Regions from separate parts of the Priestia sp. P5_B4 genome, predicted to be linked through region 2. Evidence: riboswitches for the same ligand, from Rfam matches in the RefSeq annotation. Region 2 holds a riboswitch; each other region holds the start of a gene.
What was found. A riboswitch is a leader RNA that binds a small molecule or an ion and turns the genes downstream of it on or off. The one in region 2 is predicted to bind S-adenosylmethionine.
Positions count from the first base shown of each region.

Region 1: another riboswitch for S-adenosylmethionine. It lies ahead of AC1DRF_RS03925 (methionine ABC transporter ATP-binding protein); the one in region 2 lies ahead of metK (methionine adenosyltransferase).
Region 3: another riboswitch for S-adenosylmethionine. It lies ahead of AC1DRF_RS07870 (bifunctional homocysteine S-methyltransferase/methylenetetrahydrofolate reductase); the one in region 2 lies ahead of metK (methionine adenosyltransferase).

Region 1 is NZ_JBFULJ010000016.1:17,555-22,641, reverse strand. It holds gene AC1DRF_RS03940 (carboxymuconolactone decarboxylase family protein) at 1-202, opposite strand, end outside; gene AC1DRF_RS03935 (MetQ/NlpA family ABC transporter substrate-binding protein) at 325-1,161, opposite strand; gene AC1DRF_RS03930 (methionine ABC transporter permease) at 1,179-1,847, opposite strand; gene AC1DRF_RS03925 (methionine ABC transporter ATP-binding protein) at 1,840-2,865, opposite strand; SAM riboswitch class I at 2,997-3,104, opposite strand; gene AC1DRF_RS03920 (thioredoxin family protein) at 3,285-3,584, opposite strand; gene AC1DRF_RS03915 (toprim domain-containing protein) at 3,599-3,949, opposite strand; gene AC1DRF_RS03910 (YusG family protein) at 4,131-4,376, opposite strand; gene gcvH (glycine cleavage system protein GcvH) at 4,456-4,839, opposite strand; gene AC1DRF_RS03900 (arsenate reductase family protein) at 4,975-5,087, opposite strand, start outside.
Region 2 is NZ_JBFULJ010000002.1:21,102-26,188, forward strand. It holds gene AC1DRF_RS00645 (gamma carbonic anhydrase) at 1-365, shown strand, start outside; gene AC1DRF_RS00650 (phosphatase PAP2 family protein) at 557-1,081, shown strand; gene AC1DRF_RS00655 (glycosyltransferase family 4 protein) at 1,100-2,245, shown strand; gene metK (methionine adenosyltransferase) at 2,277-3,479, opposite strand; SAM riboswitch class I at 3,612-3,729, opposite strand; gene pckA (phosphoenolpyruvate carboxykinase (ATP)) at 4,104-5,087, shown strand, end outside.
Region 3 is NZ_JBFULJ010000048.1:10,050-15,136, forward strand. It holds gene metH (methionine synthase) at 1-1,604, opposite strand, end outside; gene AC1DRF_RS07870 (bifunctional homocysteine S-methyltransferase/methylenetetrahydrofolate reductase) at 1,605-3,443, opposite strand; SAM riboswitch class I at 3,551-3,657, opposite strand; gene AC1DRF_RS07875 (YkvI family membrane protein) at 3,997-5,031, shown strand.

The DNA of each region.
Region 1 (5,087 bases), on a different contig from region 2:
AGTACTCGTCTTGAGCTACTACGCTGATTCCTAACGCGATTAACTGCTTTTCTTTTTTAGAAAGAGAACCTTCTCCAAAACATGCTTCAGTAAACGCATTAAACGTTTTTGTTACTTCCGGCAATTTTTCGCTAAATTTCCCAACACCCATTTTATAATCATGAAGTGCTTGCTCAGTTGAATGACGTGCTTCTTGCTGCATAACGTCAGCTCCCATCATCAGTAAAGTTTTCACGGTTAGTATGCGTGAGAAAAATAAGAGTTATTCGTTTTCCCCCATACAAAAAAAGCACTTGCCCAGAGTGGACAAGCGCTTTTCTTCTATTATTTATTTACCGGCAGTACTCCGCCTTTGTATTTTTCTTTAATGTAGTCTTGAATTTCTTTAGAGTGAAGAACTTTCACTAAAGCTTTCACTGTATCTTTATTTTCGTCGCCTTTGTGAACCGTAATGATGTTTGCATAAGGGTTATTTTCTTTGCTTTCCACTGCGATTGGATCTTTTACTGGATCTAAACCAGCATCGATAGCATAGTTAGCATTGATAACAACAGCGTCACCTTCATTATTTTTGTACATTTGAGGTAGCAATCCGCCTTCAACATCGGCTTTAAATTTTAAATTCTTCGGGTTTTCTACGATATCTTTAATTTGTGCATCTGTTTTCTTTACGCCTGGTTTTAATTTGATTACGCCGGCTTTTTCAAAAATCGATAAAATACGTCCTTGCTCTGCTACTGCATCACGCATAATAACTGTGCCGTTCTTCGGAAGATCTTTTAAGCTTTTGTATTTTTTAGAGTAGATACCGATTGGTTCAATGTGAATGGCACCGGCACTTACAAAATCATACCCTTTTTCACCCTTGTGATCTTTCAGCACTGAATTCATATAAGGAACGTGCTGGAAGTAGTTTGCATCAATTTCATTGTTTGCAAGAGCTGTGTTCGGTAAGATGTAATCTTGGAATTTTTTAATTTCTAAGTCGATTCCTTGTTTTTCTAAAATCGGTTTTGCTTGTTCTAAAATTTCAGCATGAGGCGTATTAGATGCACCCACAACAATTTTCTTTTCATCTTTTGATCCATTGTTAGATCCACATGCAGCTAATCCTACTACTAGCGCAGATGTTAGTGCTAAAGCCGAAAGCCATTTTTTCATAATAAATAATCCTCCCTTTATCTTTTATCAATTTTTGCAGTAATCGCATCTCCAATAAGTTGGATAATAAATACAATAATCAAAATTAAGATCGTAGCAGCTAGCGTTACATCATTATGACTGCGCTGGAATCCTTCTAAATATGCAAGATTCCCAAGACCTCCAGCTCCAATCACACCCGCCATTGCCGTATAGCCGACTAGCGCAATCGTCGTTACCGTCAAACCAGAAATTAAAGCTGGCAGCGATTCAGGTAACAGCACTTTAAAGATAATAGTGCTTGTTGTTGCTCCCATTGATTTAGCAGCTTCAATAACACCTTTATCAATTTCACGCAGACCAATTTCTACAAGACGCGCATAAAATGGTGCTGCTCCCACAATTAAAGCAGGTAACGCTGCATTAGCGCCTAAAATACTTCCTACCAATGCTTTGGTAAATGGAATCAGTAAAACAATTAAAATAATGAATGGAATGGAACGAAAGATATTTACAACTGCTGACACAATGGCATATAAAGGTTTGTTTTGCCAGAGCTGTCCTTTGGACGTTAAAAATAAAAGCAAGCCCAATAAAATACCTAGAACAAACGTGGCTATAACTGAAATAGCCGTCATATATAGTGTTTCATTTGTCGCTTGAATAAAATCATCTAAAATAACGTTCGGAAATAGTTTCTCAAACATTTGTCATTACCTCCACTTCGACCTGCTGCTCATGAATGTATGCAATGACTTTTTCAACTTCTGTTAATTCTCCGTCTAAATGAACGAACAACGTCCCGTATGAACCTGTTTGTGTATGAGAAATCTTTCCTTGCAAAATATTAATCGTTACATCAAACTGTTTTAAAATCGTTGTAATGAGCGGTTGCTCTGCTTTTCCGCCAACAAACGTCAGCTGAATAATTTGCCCGCTTGGATATAACCCCTGTACTTGTTCAATTGTTTCAAACGTTTCTTCTGGTTCAGAAATCTGTTGAACGAATCGTTTTGTAATCGGCTGCTTAGGTTTTCTGAATACTTCTAGCACTTGTCCTTCTTCTACCACTGCCCCATTTTCCATAACGGCTACCCGATGACAAATTTTACGAATAACGTGCATTTCATGAGTAATCAATACAATGGTTAACCCTAGCTTCTCATTAATATCTACTAACAGATCTAAAATGGAATCTGTCGTTTGAGGATCAAGCGCTGATGTTGCTTCATCACACAGCAATACTTTTGGGTTATTGGCTAGCGCTCGAGCAATACCAACACGCTGCTTTTGTCCACCGCTAAGCTGTGATGGATAAGCATTTTCACGCCCTTCAAGCCCGACTAACTTGATAAGCTCGTCTACTCGTTTCATTCTTTTTTCTTTTGAGATCCCTGCTATTTCTAACGGAAAAGCAATATTTTCTCGCACCGTACGCGACCACAAGATATTAAAGTGCTGAAATACCATACTAATTTCTTGTCTAGCTTTTCTGAGTTTTCCGCCTTTAATTTTTCCAATATCATTACCTGCTACTTCTACCGTTCCTGTCGTTGGTGTTTCTAACCCGTTTAGCAAGCGAATTAAAGAACTTTTCCCCGCTCCGCTATAACCAATAATTCCGTAAATTTCACCTTGGTTAACGGTTAGATTCACATTATCAACAGCTGTTATTTGACCACTTTTGGCCTGATAAATTTTTGTAACGTCTGTTAATGTAATCATATTTCTTCACCTTCTTTAGTAAAAACTTAATTATGTTAGGTTGCCCTATAGGATGAAAAAGCCGTAAAACAATTTTCCCCATCAAAAAAGCCTCTCTGCGCATGACAGAAAGGCTCGATATTTAATCCTTTCTCTCATCTTTCAAAGCGCATAGCTTTGCAGGAATTGGCACCATTTCAGTTAGTCTGACGGTTGCCGGGTTTCACAGGGCTCAGTCCCTCCACCTCTCTTGATAAGAGTTCGCAACAATTATTTTGTTTTTGGGAAATATTCATTCATTTATGAACATTCATGAGTGTGATTTTAGCATGTGTCAGATAGGCTGTCAACAGATTTTGTTCTTGGGATAATATCCCAAGATTCCAACAGCCCCAACGGTTCACTCTCTTTCAATTTCTTCATTTTAAACAAACGTTTGATTATCGAAGCTCTTCAAGTAAGTGCTCGATGGAATGAAACGCATAGAGTTTTTTTACCATTTCGCCATTTTTCACTTCAATCAAACAAGGTACACTTTCAATTGAAAATATTTCTGCTTTTGAAGGCATATAATTTAAATTGCTCATTCCGATGGTCACACCGGGCAGCATCGCTTCTGCTACGGTTAACATTTTTTTTGCCAGCTGACATGTCCCGCAAAAAGGTGTATGGAAAAAGATAAACGTTCTTTGTCCTTCTTTTAACTGATCGTCAAGTTGTTTTTCGCTCCATTCTTGCATGTTGCTCATTCCTTTTATGTTAAAAATTCTGCATTAACATCGATATTGGCACTCAGTAATACTGTTGCTATGTGATGTCTAGGGGCGGTAGCAACCTCTCGGTACATTTTATCAATATATAGATGCTCTGCTTCCGGAAGCTCTCGTTTAAATTGTTTTCTTAGCTTATTCCCTGAATCATCAGAGTCAACAAGTATGTATACCTCTTTGTTAAACGTACAGTCAATAATTTCATCCAGCTTTGATAAACTAATCGTACCGTTTGTACAGATAATTTCAATTGGTTCTCGAATGATATCTTGGATACGCTTTTTATCTGATTTTCCTTCGACAATAATTACTTTTTCAATTTCAATTAGCCCCATTTTCATCACCCATAATCGTCAGTTGTATAGTAACATCATTTCTTTATGCTATACAATATTCGTTAATGTATCACAGTTCACCTGTTTTTTAAAAGAAATTTGCAAGAAAGAACTGTTTTAAAAAGCAGCTTAGGCCATATTGTTTCCATAAGACAAGAAAAACAGTGGCAGTTGCCACTGTTTAGCACCATCCTGCTTCTTCGTCGCAGTCTGTATATTTTTGCGTTTCACCTTGTTTTTGTACATCCGTATATTGATAGAACTTATTATTTTCTTGCGAATAACCTTCTTCAAAGCGGTATTCATTGCCGCTTGTTCCGTAACTAACTTCACCAATTGGCTGCTTATCAACATATAATTTCATACCGCCGTCATGAAATTTAGCTGTAACGCGATCTGTAACGTTCATTTTTTGTTTTTCAAACATAAAAAGACACTCCTTTAGCTTGTTTACTAATAGAGTGTCCAGTCAAAAACTTTTCATAAAGACAATTTATGGAGGAATATTATCCTTCGTTTGTCATTTCTTCGTATTGCTCTGCTGTCATTAGCTTATCTACTTGAGAAGCATCAGACGGTTTGATTGTAATCATCCATGCTTCTTCGTATGGAGATTCATTAACAAGTTCAGGGCTATCGCTTAAGTTGTCGTTTACTGCTACAACTTCACCGCTAATTGGTGCGTAAAGCTCAGAAACTGTTTTTACTGATTCAACGCTGCCAAACGGCTCGTCAGCTTCTACTGTTGCTCCTACTTCTGGCAGTTCAACGAATACGATGTCGCCAAGCTCAGCTTGAGCGAAATGCGTAATACCTACGCGGACAACGTCCCCTTCTGTTTTTACCCATTCATGCTCTTCAGAATAACGCAAATCTTTTGGTGTACTCATCTTAATCCCTCCAAAATATGTATCGTAATTTGTTTATATAAAAAGCGCCTTCAACGTGGAGAACACTTTCTACAACCTAAAATAACTTCCTATTAACAGTGTAACGTAAAAGGTAAAAATTTTCTATTTGAAAACTTACTTCCACACGTCCTCAAACTGCTCTTCTTTGAAGCCAAGCGTTACTTTTTGTCCATCTGTTAGCAGCGGACGCTTAATTAACATGCCATCTGACGCAAGAATCGACAGAA
Region 2 (5,087 bases):
TAAACATACAAGATCAATCAACACTCCATCAAAGCCCAAATGCTCCTTTGCTTATTGAGGATGATGTAACAGTAGGACATCAAGTTATTTTACATAGCTCCATCATCCGCAAACGCGCGCTCATTGGCATGGGTTCTATTATTTTAGACGGTGCGGAAATTGGTGAAGGTGCTTTTATCGGTGCTGGAAGCTTAGTGCCTCCCGGTAAAAAAATACCCCCCAATACTCTCGCACTCGGCCGACCTGCTAAAGTGATCCGCACTCTGACAGAAGAGGATTTAAAAGATATGCAGCGCATTCGTACAGAATATGTAGAAAAAGGGCAGTATTATAAATCTATTAAGAAATCTGATTCTTCATTATAAAGGAAACGTTCCCTCAGAAAGTCATACTGAGGGAATTTTTTTAGTATCTCCACAAACTCTCCAATCATGTTCTATTCTCTCCACAATTGTAAAGAAATTTCCATATTAATTTACATCGTTTTAGTACTGCCTACACAATTAAAGATTAAACTGAATAATAAAGACGTATTTATTGAAAAGGGAGCGACTCTATGAAAGCCAAGTTAATTCAGTATGTATATGATGCCGAATGCCGATTATTCAAAAGCGTAAACCAACATTTTGATCGAAAGCACTTAAATAGATTTTTACGTTTACTAACTCACACTGGCGGAGCCACGTTTACCATTGTGATAGCGTGCTTGCTGCTATTTCTGCATCCTTCATCCGTCGCTTACGCTTGTGCGTTTTCTCTAGCCGTTAGTCATATTCCTGTCGCCATTGCTAAAAAACTATATCCGAGAAAACGACCTTATATTCAATTAAAATATACAAAAGTATTAGAAAATCCCTTAAAAGATCATTCATTTCCGTCTGGGCATACAACAGCTATTTTTTCGTTGGTTACCCCTCTTATGATTGTTTATCCAGCCTTCACTGCCGTTCTTTTGCCTCTTGCAGTAACGGTAGGAATTTCAAGAATTTATCTCGGTCTGCACTATCCGACGGATGTCATGGTAGGCCTGATACTGGGCATCTTTTCAGGTGCTGTGTCACTGAACATATTTTTAACTTAATTGATAGGAGGAGTACTAATGAGAATTGCTTTATTTACGGATACATTTGCTCCAGAAGTTAACGGAGCTGCTAAAACACTTTATCAATTTACCCAGTATGTCAAATCAAAGCAAATTCCCATCCAGGTATTTGCTCCTGAATTTGCTCATGATCAGTCATTTTCAACGTATGTTCACCGTTCGCTCAGCATGCCGTTTTTCCTTTATCCAAACAGCCGCTTTTCATTGCCAAACGTTCTAAAAATTAAAAAGCAGCTGCAGGAATTCAATCCTTCTATTATTCATTTGGCCACTCCTTTTACAATGGGGCTTTGCGGCTCCTATTACGGGAAAAGATTAGGTGTTCCTCTTGTCGGCTCTTATCATACCAAGTTTGATGATTATTTATCTCACTATGAACTTGAAAAAATGCGTGTACCACTGCAAAAATATATGAAATGGTTTTATAAACCTGTACAAAAAATATTCGCTCCCTCTGAAGTGACCAAACAGCAGCTAGAAGAACAAGGGTTTCACAACGTATCTATTTGGTCGCGAGGAGTAAATCATAAATTATTTCACCCCCACTATGACCGCTTTGATATTCGTATTAAATATAATATTAAAAAGCCCTACATTTTAACGTATGTAGGAAGATTAGCTAAAGAAAAGAACGCTGATTTTTTAATAAAAATCGCACGATCTCTACCGGATCATATCCGCCATCAAATTCACTGGGTTATTGTAGGAGACGGCCCTTTAAAAGAACAAATGCAGCAGCAAGCATCTGAGCATATGACATTTACAGGCTTCCTTGAAGGTAAGCAACTTGCTCATATCTATTCATCATCTGATTTGTTTGTTTTTCCTTCAGAAACAGAAACCTTCGGAAATGTTGTACTGGAGTCTCTTGCTTCTGGAACTCCTGTAGTGGCAGCAAATGCAGGAGGAGTTAAACAGATGGTTCAGCACGGGCGAAACGGCTATCTTTGCAAACCTCACTCCTTAGAAGAATTCAGTTCGGCTATTACAGGTTTACTCGATGATTTGCACCAGCGGCTTCACTTTGGCCATGCAGCGAGACACTATGCTCTTACTCAATCATGGGACGCCATTTTTCAGCATTTGCTTTCAGAATATGAAGGTGTCGTAGAAAAATCTGCTGCAGATATTCAATTGGCATAAAAAAATCTCCGTTTTCACGGAGATTTTTTTATTATTTAGCTAAAGCTTGAGTTTTTAATGCTTCCGCTTTGTCTGTGAACTCCCAAGGAAGCTCCACATCCGTACGACCAAAGTGGCCGTAAGCTGCTGTTTGCTTATAAATTGGGCGACGTAAATCAAGCATTTTAATGATGCCTGCTGGACGTAGGTCAAAGTTTTTGCGTACTACGTCTACTAGTACTTCTTCAGAAACTTTTCCTGTACCGAATGTATCAATTGAAATAGATACTGGTTGTGCAACACCAATTGCATATGCTAGTTGTACTTCACATTTATCAGCAAGATCAGCTGCTACAATGTTTTTCGCAACATAACGAGCTGCATAAGCTGCTGAACGGTCTACTTTTGTTGCATCCTTACCAGAGAATGCACCGCCGCCGTGACGAGCATATCCGCCGTAAGTATCAACGATAATTTTACGACCAGTTAAACCAGCATCTCCTTGAGGACCGCCGATTACGAAACGTCCTGTTGGGTTAATGAAATACTTTGTATTTTCATCAATTAACTCGTTTGGAACAACTGGATTAATAACATATTCTTTTAAGTTACGTTGAATTTGCTCTAACGTTACTTCTGGATGATGCTGAGTTGAAATAACAATTGTATCGATGCGAACAGGTTTGTTGTTTTCATCATATTCAACTGTTACTTGTGTTTTACCATCCGGGCGAAGGTAAGGAAGAATTTCTTCTTTACGTACTTCTGTTAGACGGCGAGCAAGTTTATGAGCTAATGAAATTGGAAGAGGCATTAATTCTTTTGTTTCGTTACATGCATAACCAAACATTAAGCCTTGGTCTCCAGCTCCGATTGCTTCGATTTCTTCATCTGACATTTGACCTTCACGTGCTTCTAACGCTTGGTCTACACCAGCAGCGATATCAGCTGACTGCTCGTCGATAGATGTTAATACTGCACAAGTTTCAGCATCAAATCCGTATTTTGCACGAGTATAGCCAATTCCTTTAATTGTTTCACGAACTGTTTTAGGAATATCCACGTAAGTAGAAGTTGTAATTTCACCACTTACTAAAACTAAACCAGTTGTTACGCTTGTTTCACAAGCAACACGAGCATTTGGATCCTTTGCTAGGATAGCATCAAGAATTGAGTCAGAAATTTGGTCACAAATTTTATCGGGATGTCCCTCTGTAACAGATTCTGACGTGAACAGACGACGTTGTGTTGACATCAGTTTTCCTCCTTATAAATACGATACATTGTGATACGGTACTCATTCCCTTATTTTCATTACACGTTAAAAAATATAAAAAAACCTTTCCTTGTATCGAGGAAAGGTATCAAATTCTACATAAGCCTTTCACTCTTATCGATCAAGGTTGTGCCCTTGCATCAGGTTAGCACCTTATCGTCTACACAAAAAAATGACGATGGTTGCTGGGTTTCATAGGGCCTGTCCCTCCACCAGCTCGGGATAAGAGAGTATCCGTTCAAGGACATATAATACATGAAAAAGCGCTTCACTGTCAACAACATTCAAATGGAAATCATCTCTTTATGTTTGAATCTGTTTTAATGTAACATACTCAAATTCCGAAATAGTACACCTTATTAAGAATCATCACTAAGTTTAGTTAATAAGACAGATCAAAATGAGGCTTTCACTTAAAATAGCTTCACTTTTTTCGCTCCTAGCACATATACATGTGTCTAAAATAGGTATAACGTACATTTTTTTATAATACACAAACATTTTTAGTTAAATAGTATAGAATAATTAAATAAATGTGTTATACTAATTATAAATTTCAAACATTAATGAATAAATAATAGCTAAAAAAGGAAGGTAGTGCACATGAGTACTGTTGATATGTCTATCGAATTAAATGGTTTGCTTCAATTAAAAACAACAAAACACCAATTATCTGTTCCACAACTTGTTGAAAAAATTCTAGCTCGACGCGAAGGAATGCTGACTTCTACAGGTGCTGTGTCAGTCGAAACCGGAAAATATACAGGTCGCTCTCCTTTAGATAAATTTATTGTAAGCGATGCTGTGTCTTCAAAAACGGTTGAATGGGGACCTGTCAATCAGCCAATTTCTGCTCAGCGATTCGATGCGCTATACAAAAAAGTCTTAACCCACTTAAAGAAGCAGGATGAACTTTTTGTTTTTAATGGATATGCTGGAGCTGATAAAAAGTATCAGTTACCAATTCAAGTAGTTAATGAATTTGCATGGCACAACCTATTCGCTCAGCAGTTATTCATTCGCCCTTCAGCCGAACAAAAAACAAATGATGATGTGAAGCCGTTTACAATTGTAGCAGCTCCAACGTTCAAAGCTGACCCTGAAACAGACGGGACGAATTCTGAAACCTTCATTATTCTTTCGTTAGAGCGACGCATTGTGCTAATTGGAGGAACTGAATACGCTGGTGAAATGAAAAAATCTATTTTCTCAGTGATGAACTTCTTACTTCCTCAAAACAATATTCTATCCATGCACTGTTCTGCTAACGTAGGAGAAGAAGGTGACGTTGCATTATTCTTTGGTTTATCTGGAACGGGTAAAACAACGCTTTCTGCTGATGCAAACCGTCGTTTAATCGGAGATGACGAGCACGGTTGGTCAAGCTCTGGTGTATTTAATATTGAAGGAGGATGCTACGCGAAGTGCATTCAGCTTTCCGAAGAAAAAGAACCGCAAATCTTCAATGCAATTCGCTTCGGCGCCGTACTGGAAAATGTAGTGTTAAATCAAAATACGAAAGTAGCAGATTACAATGATAATAGTTTAACAGAGAATACTCGTGCCGCTTATTCAATTGACTCTATT
Region 3 (5,087 bases), on a different contig from region 2:
ATGGTCAGGCAATCAGGCAGGGCTTCTTTAATCATTTTAATTCCTTTAACTGTTTCTTCAGCAGAACCAATATATTGTACATCACCAGTCCCTACAGGAAACACAAGAGGGTCAAAAATAATATCTTTTGGATTAAAGCCATGTTTTTCAACAAGCAAATCATGTGAGCGTTTAGCAATCTCTACTTTTCGTTCTGCAGTAACGGCCATGCCTGTTTCATCGATTGTACCCACAACCAGAGCTGCACCGAATTTTTTTACTAGCGGTAAGATTGCATCAAAACGCTCTTCACCATCTTCTAAGTTAATGGAGTTAATAATGACCTTACCTTGCGAGTACGTTAAAGCTTTTTCAATAACTTTCTCGTCCGTTGAATCGATTACAAGAGGAACCTTCACTTTTTTTACAACTTCTTGAATAAATTCCTCCATGTCTTCCATTTCTTCACGGTCCGGATCTGCCAAGCAAATATCAATAACGTGAGCACCATTTTTAACTTGAGCACGCGCAATTTCAGATGCTTCTTCAATTTTTCCTTCCGCAATCAGACGCTTGAACTTGCGAGAACCGATTACATTCGTACGTTCTCCCACAAAAAGAGGGCGCATAGAATCGTCATATACAAGCGGTTCAATACCGGTTACAGCATGGTTATGCTCGGAGCGATCAAGCGAACGGGGCGCAACCTCTTTTACCGCTTCCGCCAGTGCTTTAATATGAGCAGGCGTTGTACCGCAGCATCCGCCTACAAAGTTCAGCCAGCCTTTATCAGCAAATCCTTTAATTTTTTGAGCAAGAAGCTCAGGGGATTCATGATAATTGCCTTCTTCATCCGGAAGTCCAGCGTTTGGATAACAGCTAACTGCTGAAGTGGCTAGGTCTGAAAGAGAGCGAATATGATCCGTCATAAATTCAGGGCCTGTCGCGCAGTTAAGTCCGACTGAAAGAGGCTTCATGTGTTCCAGTGATAAGTAAAAAGATTCGATATCTTGACCAGCGAGAGTTGTTCCCATCGGCTCAATTGTTCCTGAGATCATAATAGGAACTTCGGTTTTTAGTTTTTCAAACGCCGCTGTAATGCCTAAAAATGCGGCTTTTACGTTCAGCATATCTTGACAGGTTTCGACTAAAAGCAAGTCAACGCCGCCGTCTAACAAACCTCGAGCTTGCTCTTCGTACGATTCTACTAACTCAGGGAATGTAATACCTCCGGTAACAGAGAGAGTTTTAGTGGTAGGACCGATAGCTCCAGCTACGAACCTAGGCCATTCGGGAGTTGAATATTTATCGCGGGCTGCACAAGCAAGCTTCACAGCTTCGATATTCAATTCATACGCCAAGTGACCTAAATCGTATTCATCAAGTACGGTAGATGTTGAGCCAAACGTATTGGTTTCAATGATGTCAGCACCTGCTGCAAAGTACTCTTCATGAATGCGCTGAATCACATGAGGCGCTGTTCGAGTCAAATATTCGTTGCAGCCTTCATATTCTTCGCCGCCAAAATCTTCAGCGGTTAAATCAGCATCTTGAATCATCGTTCCCATTGCTCCATCGATGACGAGTATTCGCTTCTTTAGTTGTTGTTCGATAAGTGAGCTCATTTATATCTTCCTTTCTGATGTAACAAGTTGCTTGTCATGAATATAACGTGTTAGAATTTCGGTCATTTCATAGCGCATAAACGGCGTAATTAAGTAAATACCGTCAAATAACTCATATGCTGTATCAATTAAGTTTTTTGCAATCGCAAGACCTTCGACTTCACCGCGGATTCGGTCATTTCCCGTTGTATCCATGCGTTCTAGAATATCTTCTGACAATTTAATTCCAGGTACTTCATGGTGAATAAATCGAGCATTTCTTGCGCTTGTTAACGGCATGATACCGATATATACCGGTGTTGTTAAATGTTTGGTTGCTTCATATACCTCTTCAATTTGCTTAGTTGAATAGAGAGGCTGAGTAATGAAATAGTGAGCCCCGCAGTCGATTTTCTTTTCCAAACGCTGAACGGCTCGGTCTAAGTGACGCACGTTTGGGTTAAAGGCAGCTGCAATGGAAAAATTGGTTTTTTGACCAAGTGGTTTGCCGGAATAAGATAGTCCTTCATTAAACTGAGCGATTAAACTAATCAAGTCAAATGAAGATAAATCGTAGACCGAAGTGGCGCCAGGGAAATCGCCAACTTTTGACGGATCACCGGTAATTGCAAGTACTTGATTCATTCCTAGCGTATGAAGTCCCATTAAATGAGATTGAAGTCCAATTAAATTTCGGTCGCGACAGGTAATATGAATAAGCGGTCGTGCTTTTGTTTCTTGCTGCATCAGTGTTGCCATTGCCAAGTTGCTGATGCGAGGTGAGGCAAGAGAATTATCAGCTAATGTAATAGCATCTACGCCGACTTTATCAAGTGCTTTTGCGYCTTCTAAAAATTTCGTCGGACCAAGCTGTTTAGGCGGATCTAGCTCGACGATAACCGAGCGGCGCTTCTTCACAATTTCATGCATATGAGGTTTATCCTGCTGCTCACGCTCTTGAACCGTAACGGCAGGTCTCATTTTAACGACTTTGCTTGTAATCGGAGGCAGGTCTTTTAAGGCAGATGACATTGCGCGTACGTGAGCTGGTGTTGTACCGCAGCATCCTCCAATTAAGCGAACCCCTTGTTCGCGGAATAAACGCGCGCTTTCTACAAAGTAGTCTTCATTTGTTTCATATTCCAGCTTTCCTTCCACATACGCCGGAAGGCTGGCATTAGGGTAAGYAGATAAGAAAGCACGATCAGGAAGCGGTACTTCTTCAAGAGACTGAATCATATGATAAGGACCTAAACGGCAGTTTAGCCCGACAACATCTGCTCCCAGCGCCTCTAATTCTTTTAATGCATCTGCTAAAGGACGGCCATCTTGAAGTACGCCAATATCATGCAGGGAAACGTGAGTAATAATAGGCTTATCCGTTTCTTTTCTTGCCAGTGTAAGAACGGTTTTTAATTCTTCGAAATCATAGTATGTTTCAAACAAAAGGCCATCCACGCCTTCATTTAAAAGCCAAAACATCTGTTCACGAATGCTTCGCTTAACCTCTTCTAAACTAATAGCGTTTTTTTGGAAAGAACGAATTCCGCCGAGTGTACCAACCACGTAAGCTTGATCTTTTGCAGCTTGTTTCGCTAATTTTACACCAGCAACATTGATGTCTTTGACTGAATCTTCTAATCCATAACGGGCAAGTTTTTGATAATTAGCAGCGTACGTATTTGTTTGAATAACGTTTGCACCAGCTTCTACATAGGCTCTGTGAATACGAGAAACCTCTTCTGGTTTGGTGATGTTTAGTTCTTCAAAACAGCTGTCAATACCGTGTGAGTAAAGGAGGGTACCAGTGGCACCATCCCCAATTAAAATTTTAGACTTTAAATCTTCAAGTAACCCCATGTCAAAACCTCCTTAAATTGTTCCGCTTCTATTTCACGAGTGATTCGTTTTATGCAATATGCCGATAAAATAGAAAAAGTCTTCTTAAGAAGAAGACTTTTTTCGCCTTCTTATCTTCCAAGCAATAAATTGCTTGCTGGATTTAGCACCATGTCTCTAACGACTGGTTGCTGRGGTTTCAAAGGGCCAGTCCCTCCACCTCTCATGATAAGAATCAATTGTATATAATTGAAACATATTTTTTTAAATAGAAAGAATACTTATTTAATAATTTATCTGATTTTTAGAAATTATACAACAGTAAATTGTGAATTTCCAGCAAATATTGAGGAAAATTTAAAAGCTAAAGGGAAAATATCCGTATATTTTGTTTGAAAATGACTGTTATGTTAGGGGTTAAGGAGTTTTTTGTGAGAAATACAAAAAGAAAATGAAAAAAATAAACCAAAAGGCACAAGCACTGGGATATGCGTAGATTTACACGTGAAAAGGCTCGTCTTTTTTTTATCGTTTCTACATATAGTGAACTATGAAGGGTAGAAGGGTGATGGGCATGAAAAGGTGGAAACTCACGCTGCAGGTTGCTGCTACGTATGTAGGCACTGTTGTAGGAGCCGGTTTTGCAACAGGCAAGGAAATCGTTCAATTTTTTACACAGTACGGGGAACTTGGAATGGTCGGAATTTTGGTCAGCGGCTTGTTTTTTATTTGGCTAGGTTCAAAAATGATGCTGCTTTCGCACGCAATTGGGGCTTCTTCTTATCAGCAGCTTAATACATATTTATTTGGTGATGTGCTTGGAAAAGTGGTAAACGGTGTAATGATTGTCATTTTATTTGGAGTAACTTCAGTCATGCTAGCGAGTACGGGAGCAATAGGAAAAGAACAGTTTGGGCTGTGGCCTCCTGTTGGGATGATTTTTACAATTGTTTTAACTTATATATTTATTGCAAAAGGAATTAACGGTATTTTAATGGTTAATTCTCTTGTTGTGCCGATGATGCTTTCATTTGCTTTTATCATCTTTGTGCCGAATATCAGCTATTTCTCACTGATTCAAACGAAGCCGGATTTAACGCTCGTCACGCAGTGGAAGTGGGCGGTTAGTCCCTTTTTATATATTTCCCTRAATCTAGCTTTGGCTCAGGCCGTTTTGGTCCCATTAGGAAGCTCGGTGAAAGATAGGAGCGTGATTACAAAAGGGGCCTTAATAGGAGGATGTGTACTTACGTTTATGCTTGTTTCTACTCATCTTGCCCTTTCCAATTTGCCTTATTCATTTCAACTTGATATTCCGATGAGTGCCGTTGTTAAAAATATCTCAGCGTGGGTGAATGTTTTATTTACGGTAGTTGTGTTGGGCGAGATTTTTACTACATTGATTGGAAATGTATTTGGCATCGCTAAGCAGCTTCAGTCATTTCTTCCCCTCAATGACAAACAAGCTTTTGCGTTTATTATCTTGGCTTGCTTTATTATTGGGCAATTCGGATATGCCCAGCTTCTTGAGTTTTTATATCCGATATTTGGCTATATTGGACTAGCTTTTGTATGGATGCTATGTATTAAAAAAGAAAAAATAAGCTAAAAGCTGGATTTTAAAGAATAGATGTGAAAAAACGAAGTTAAATGATGTGACAAGTC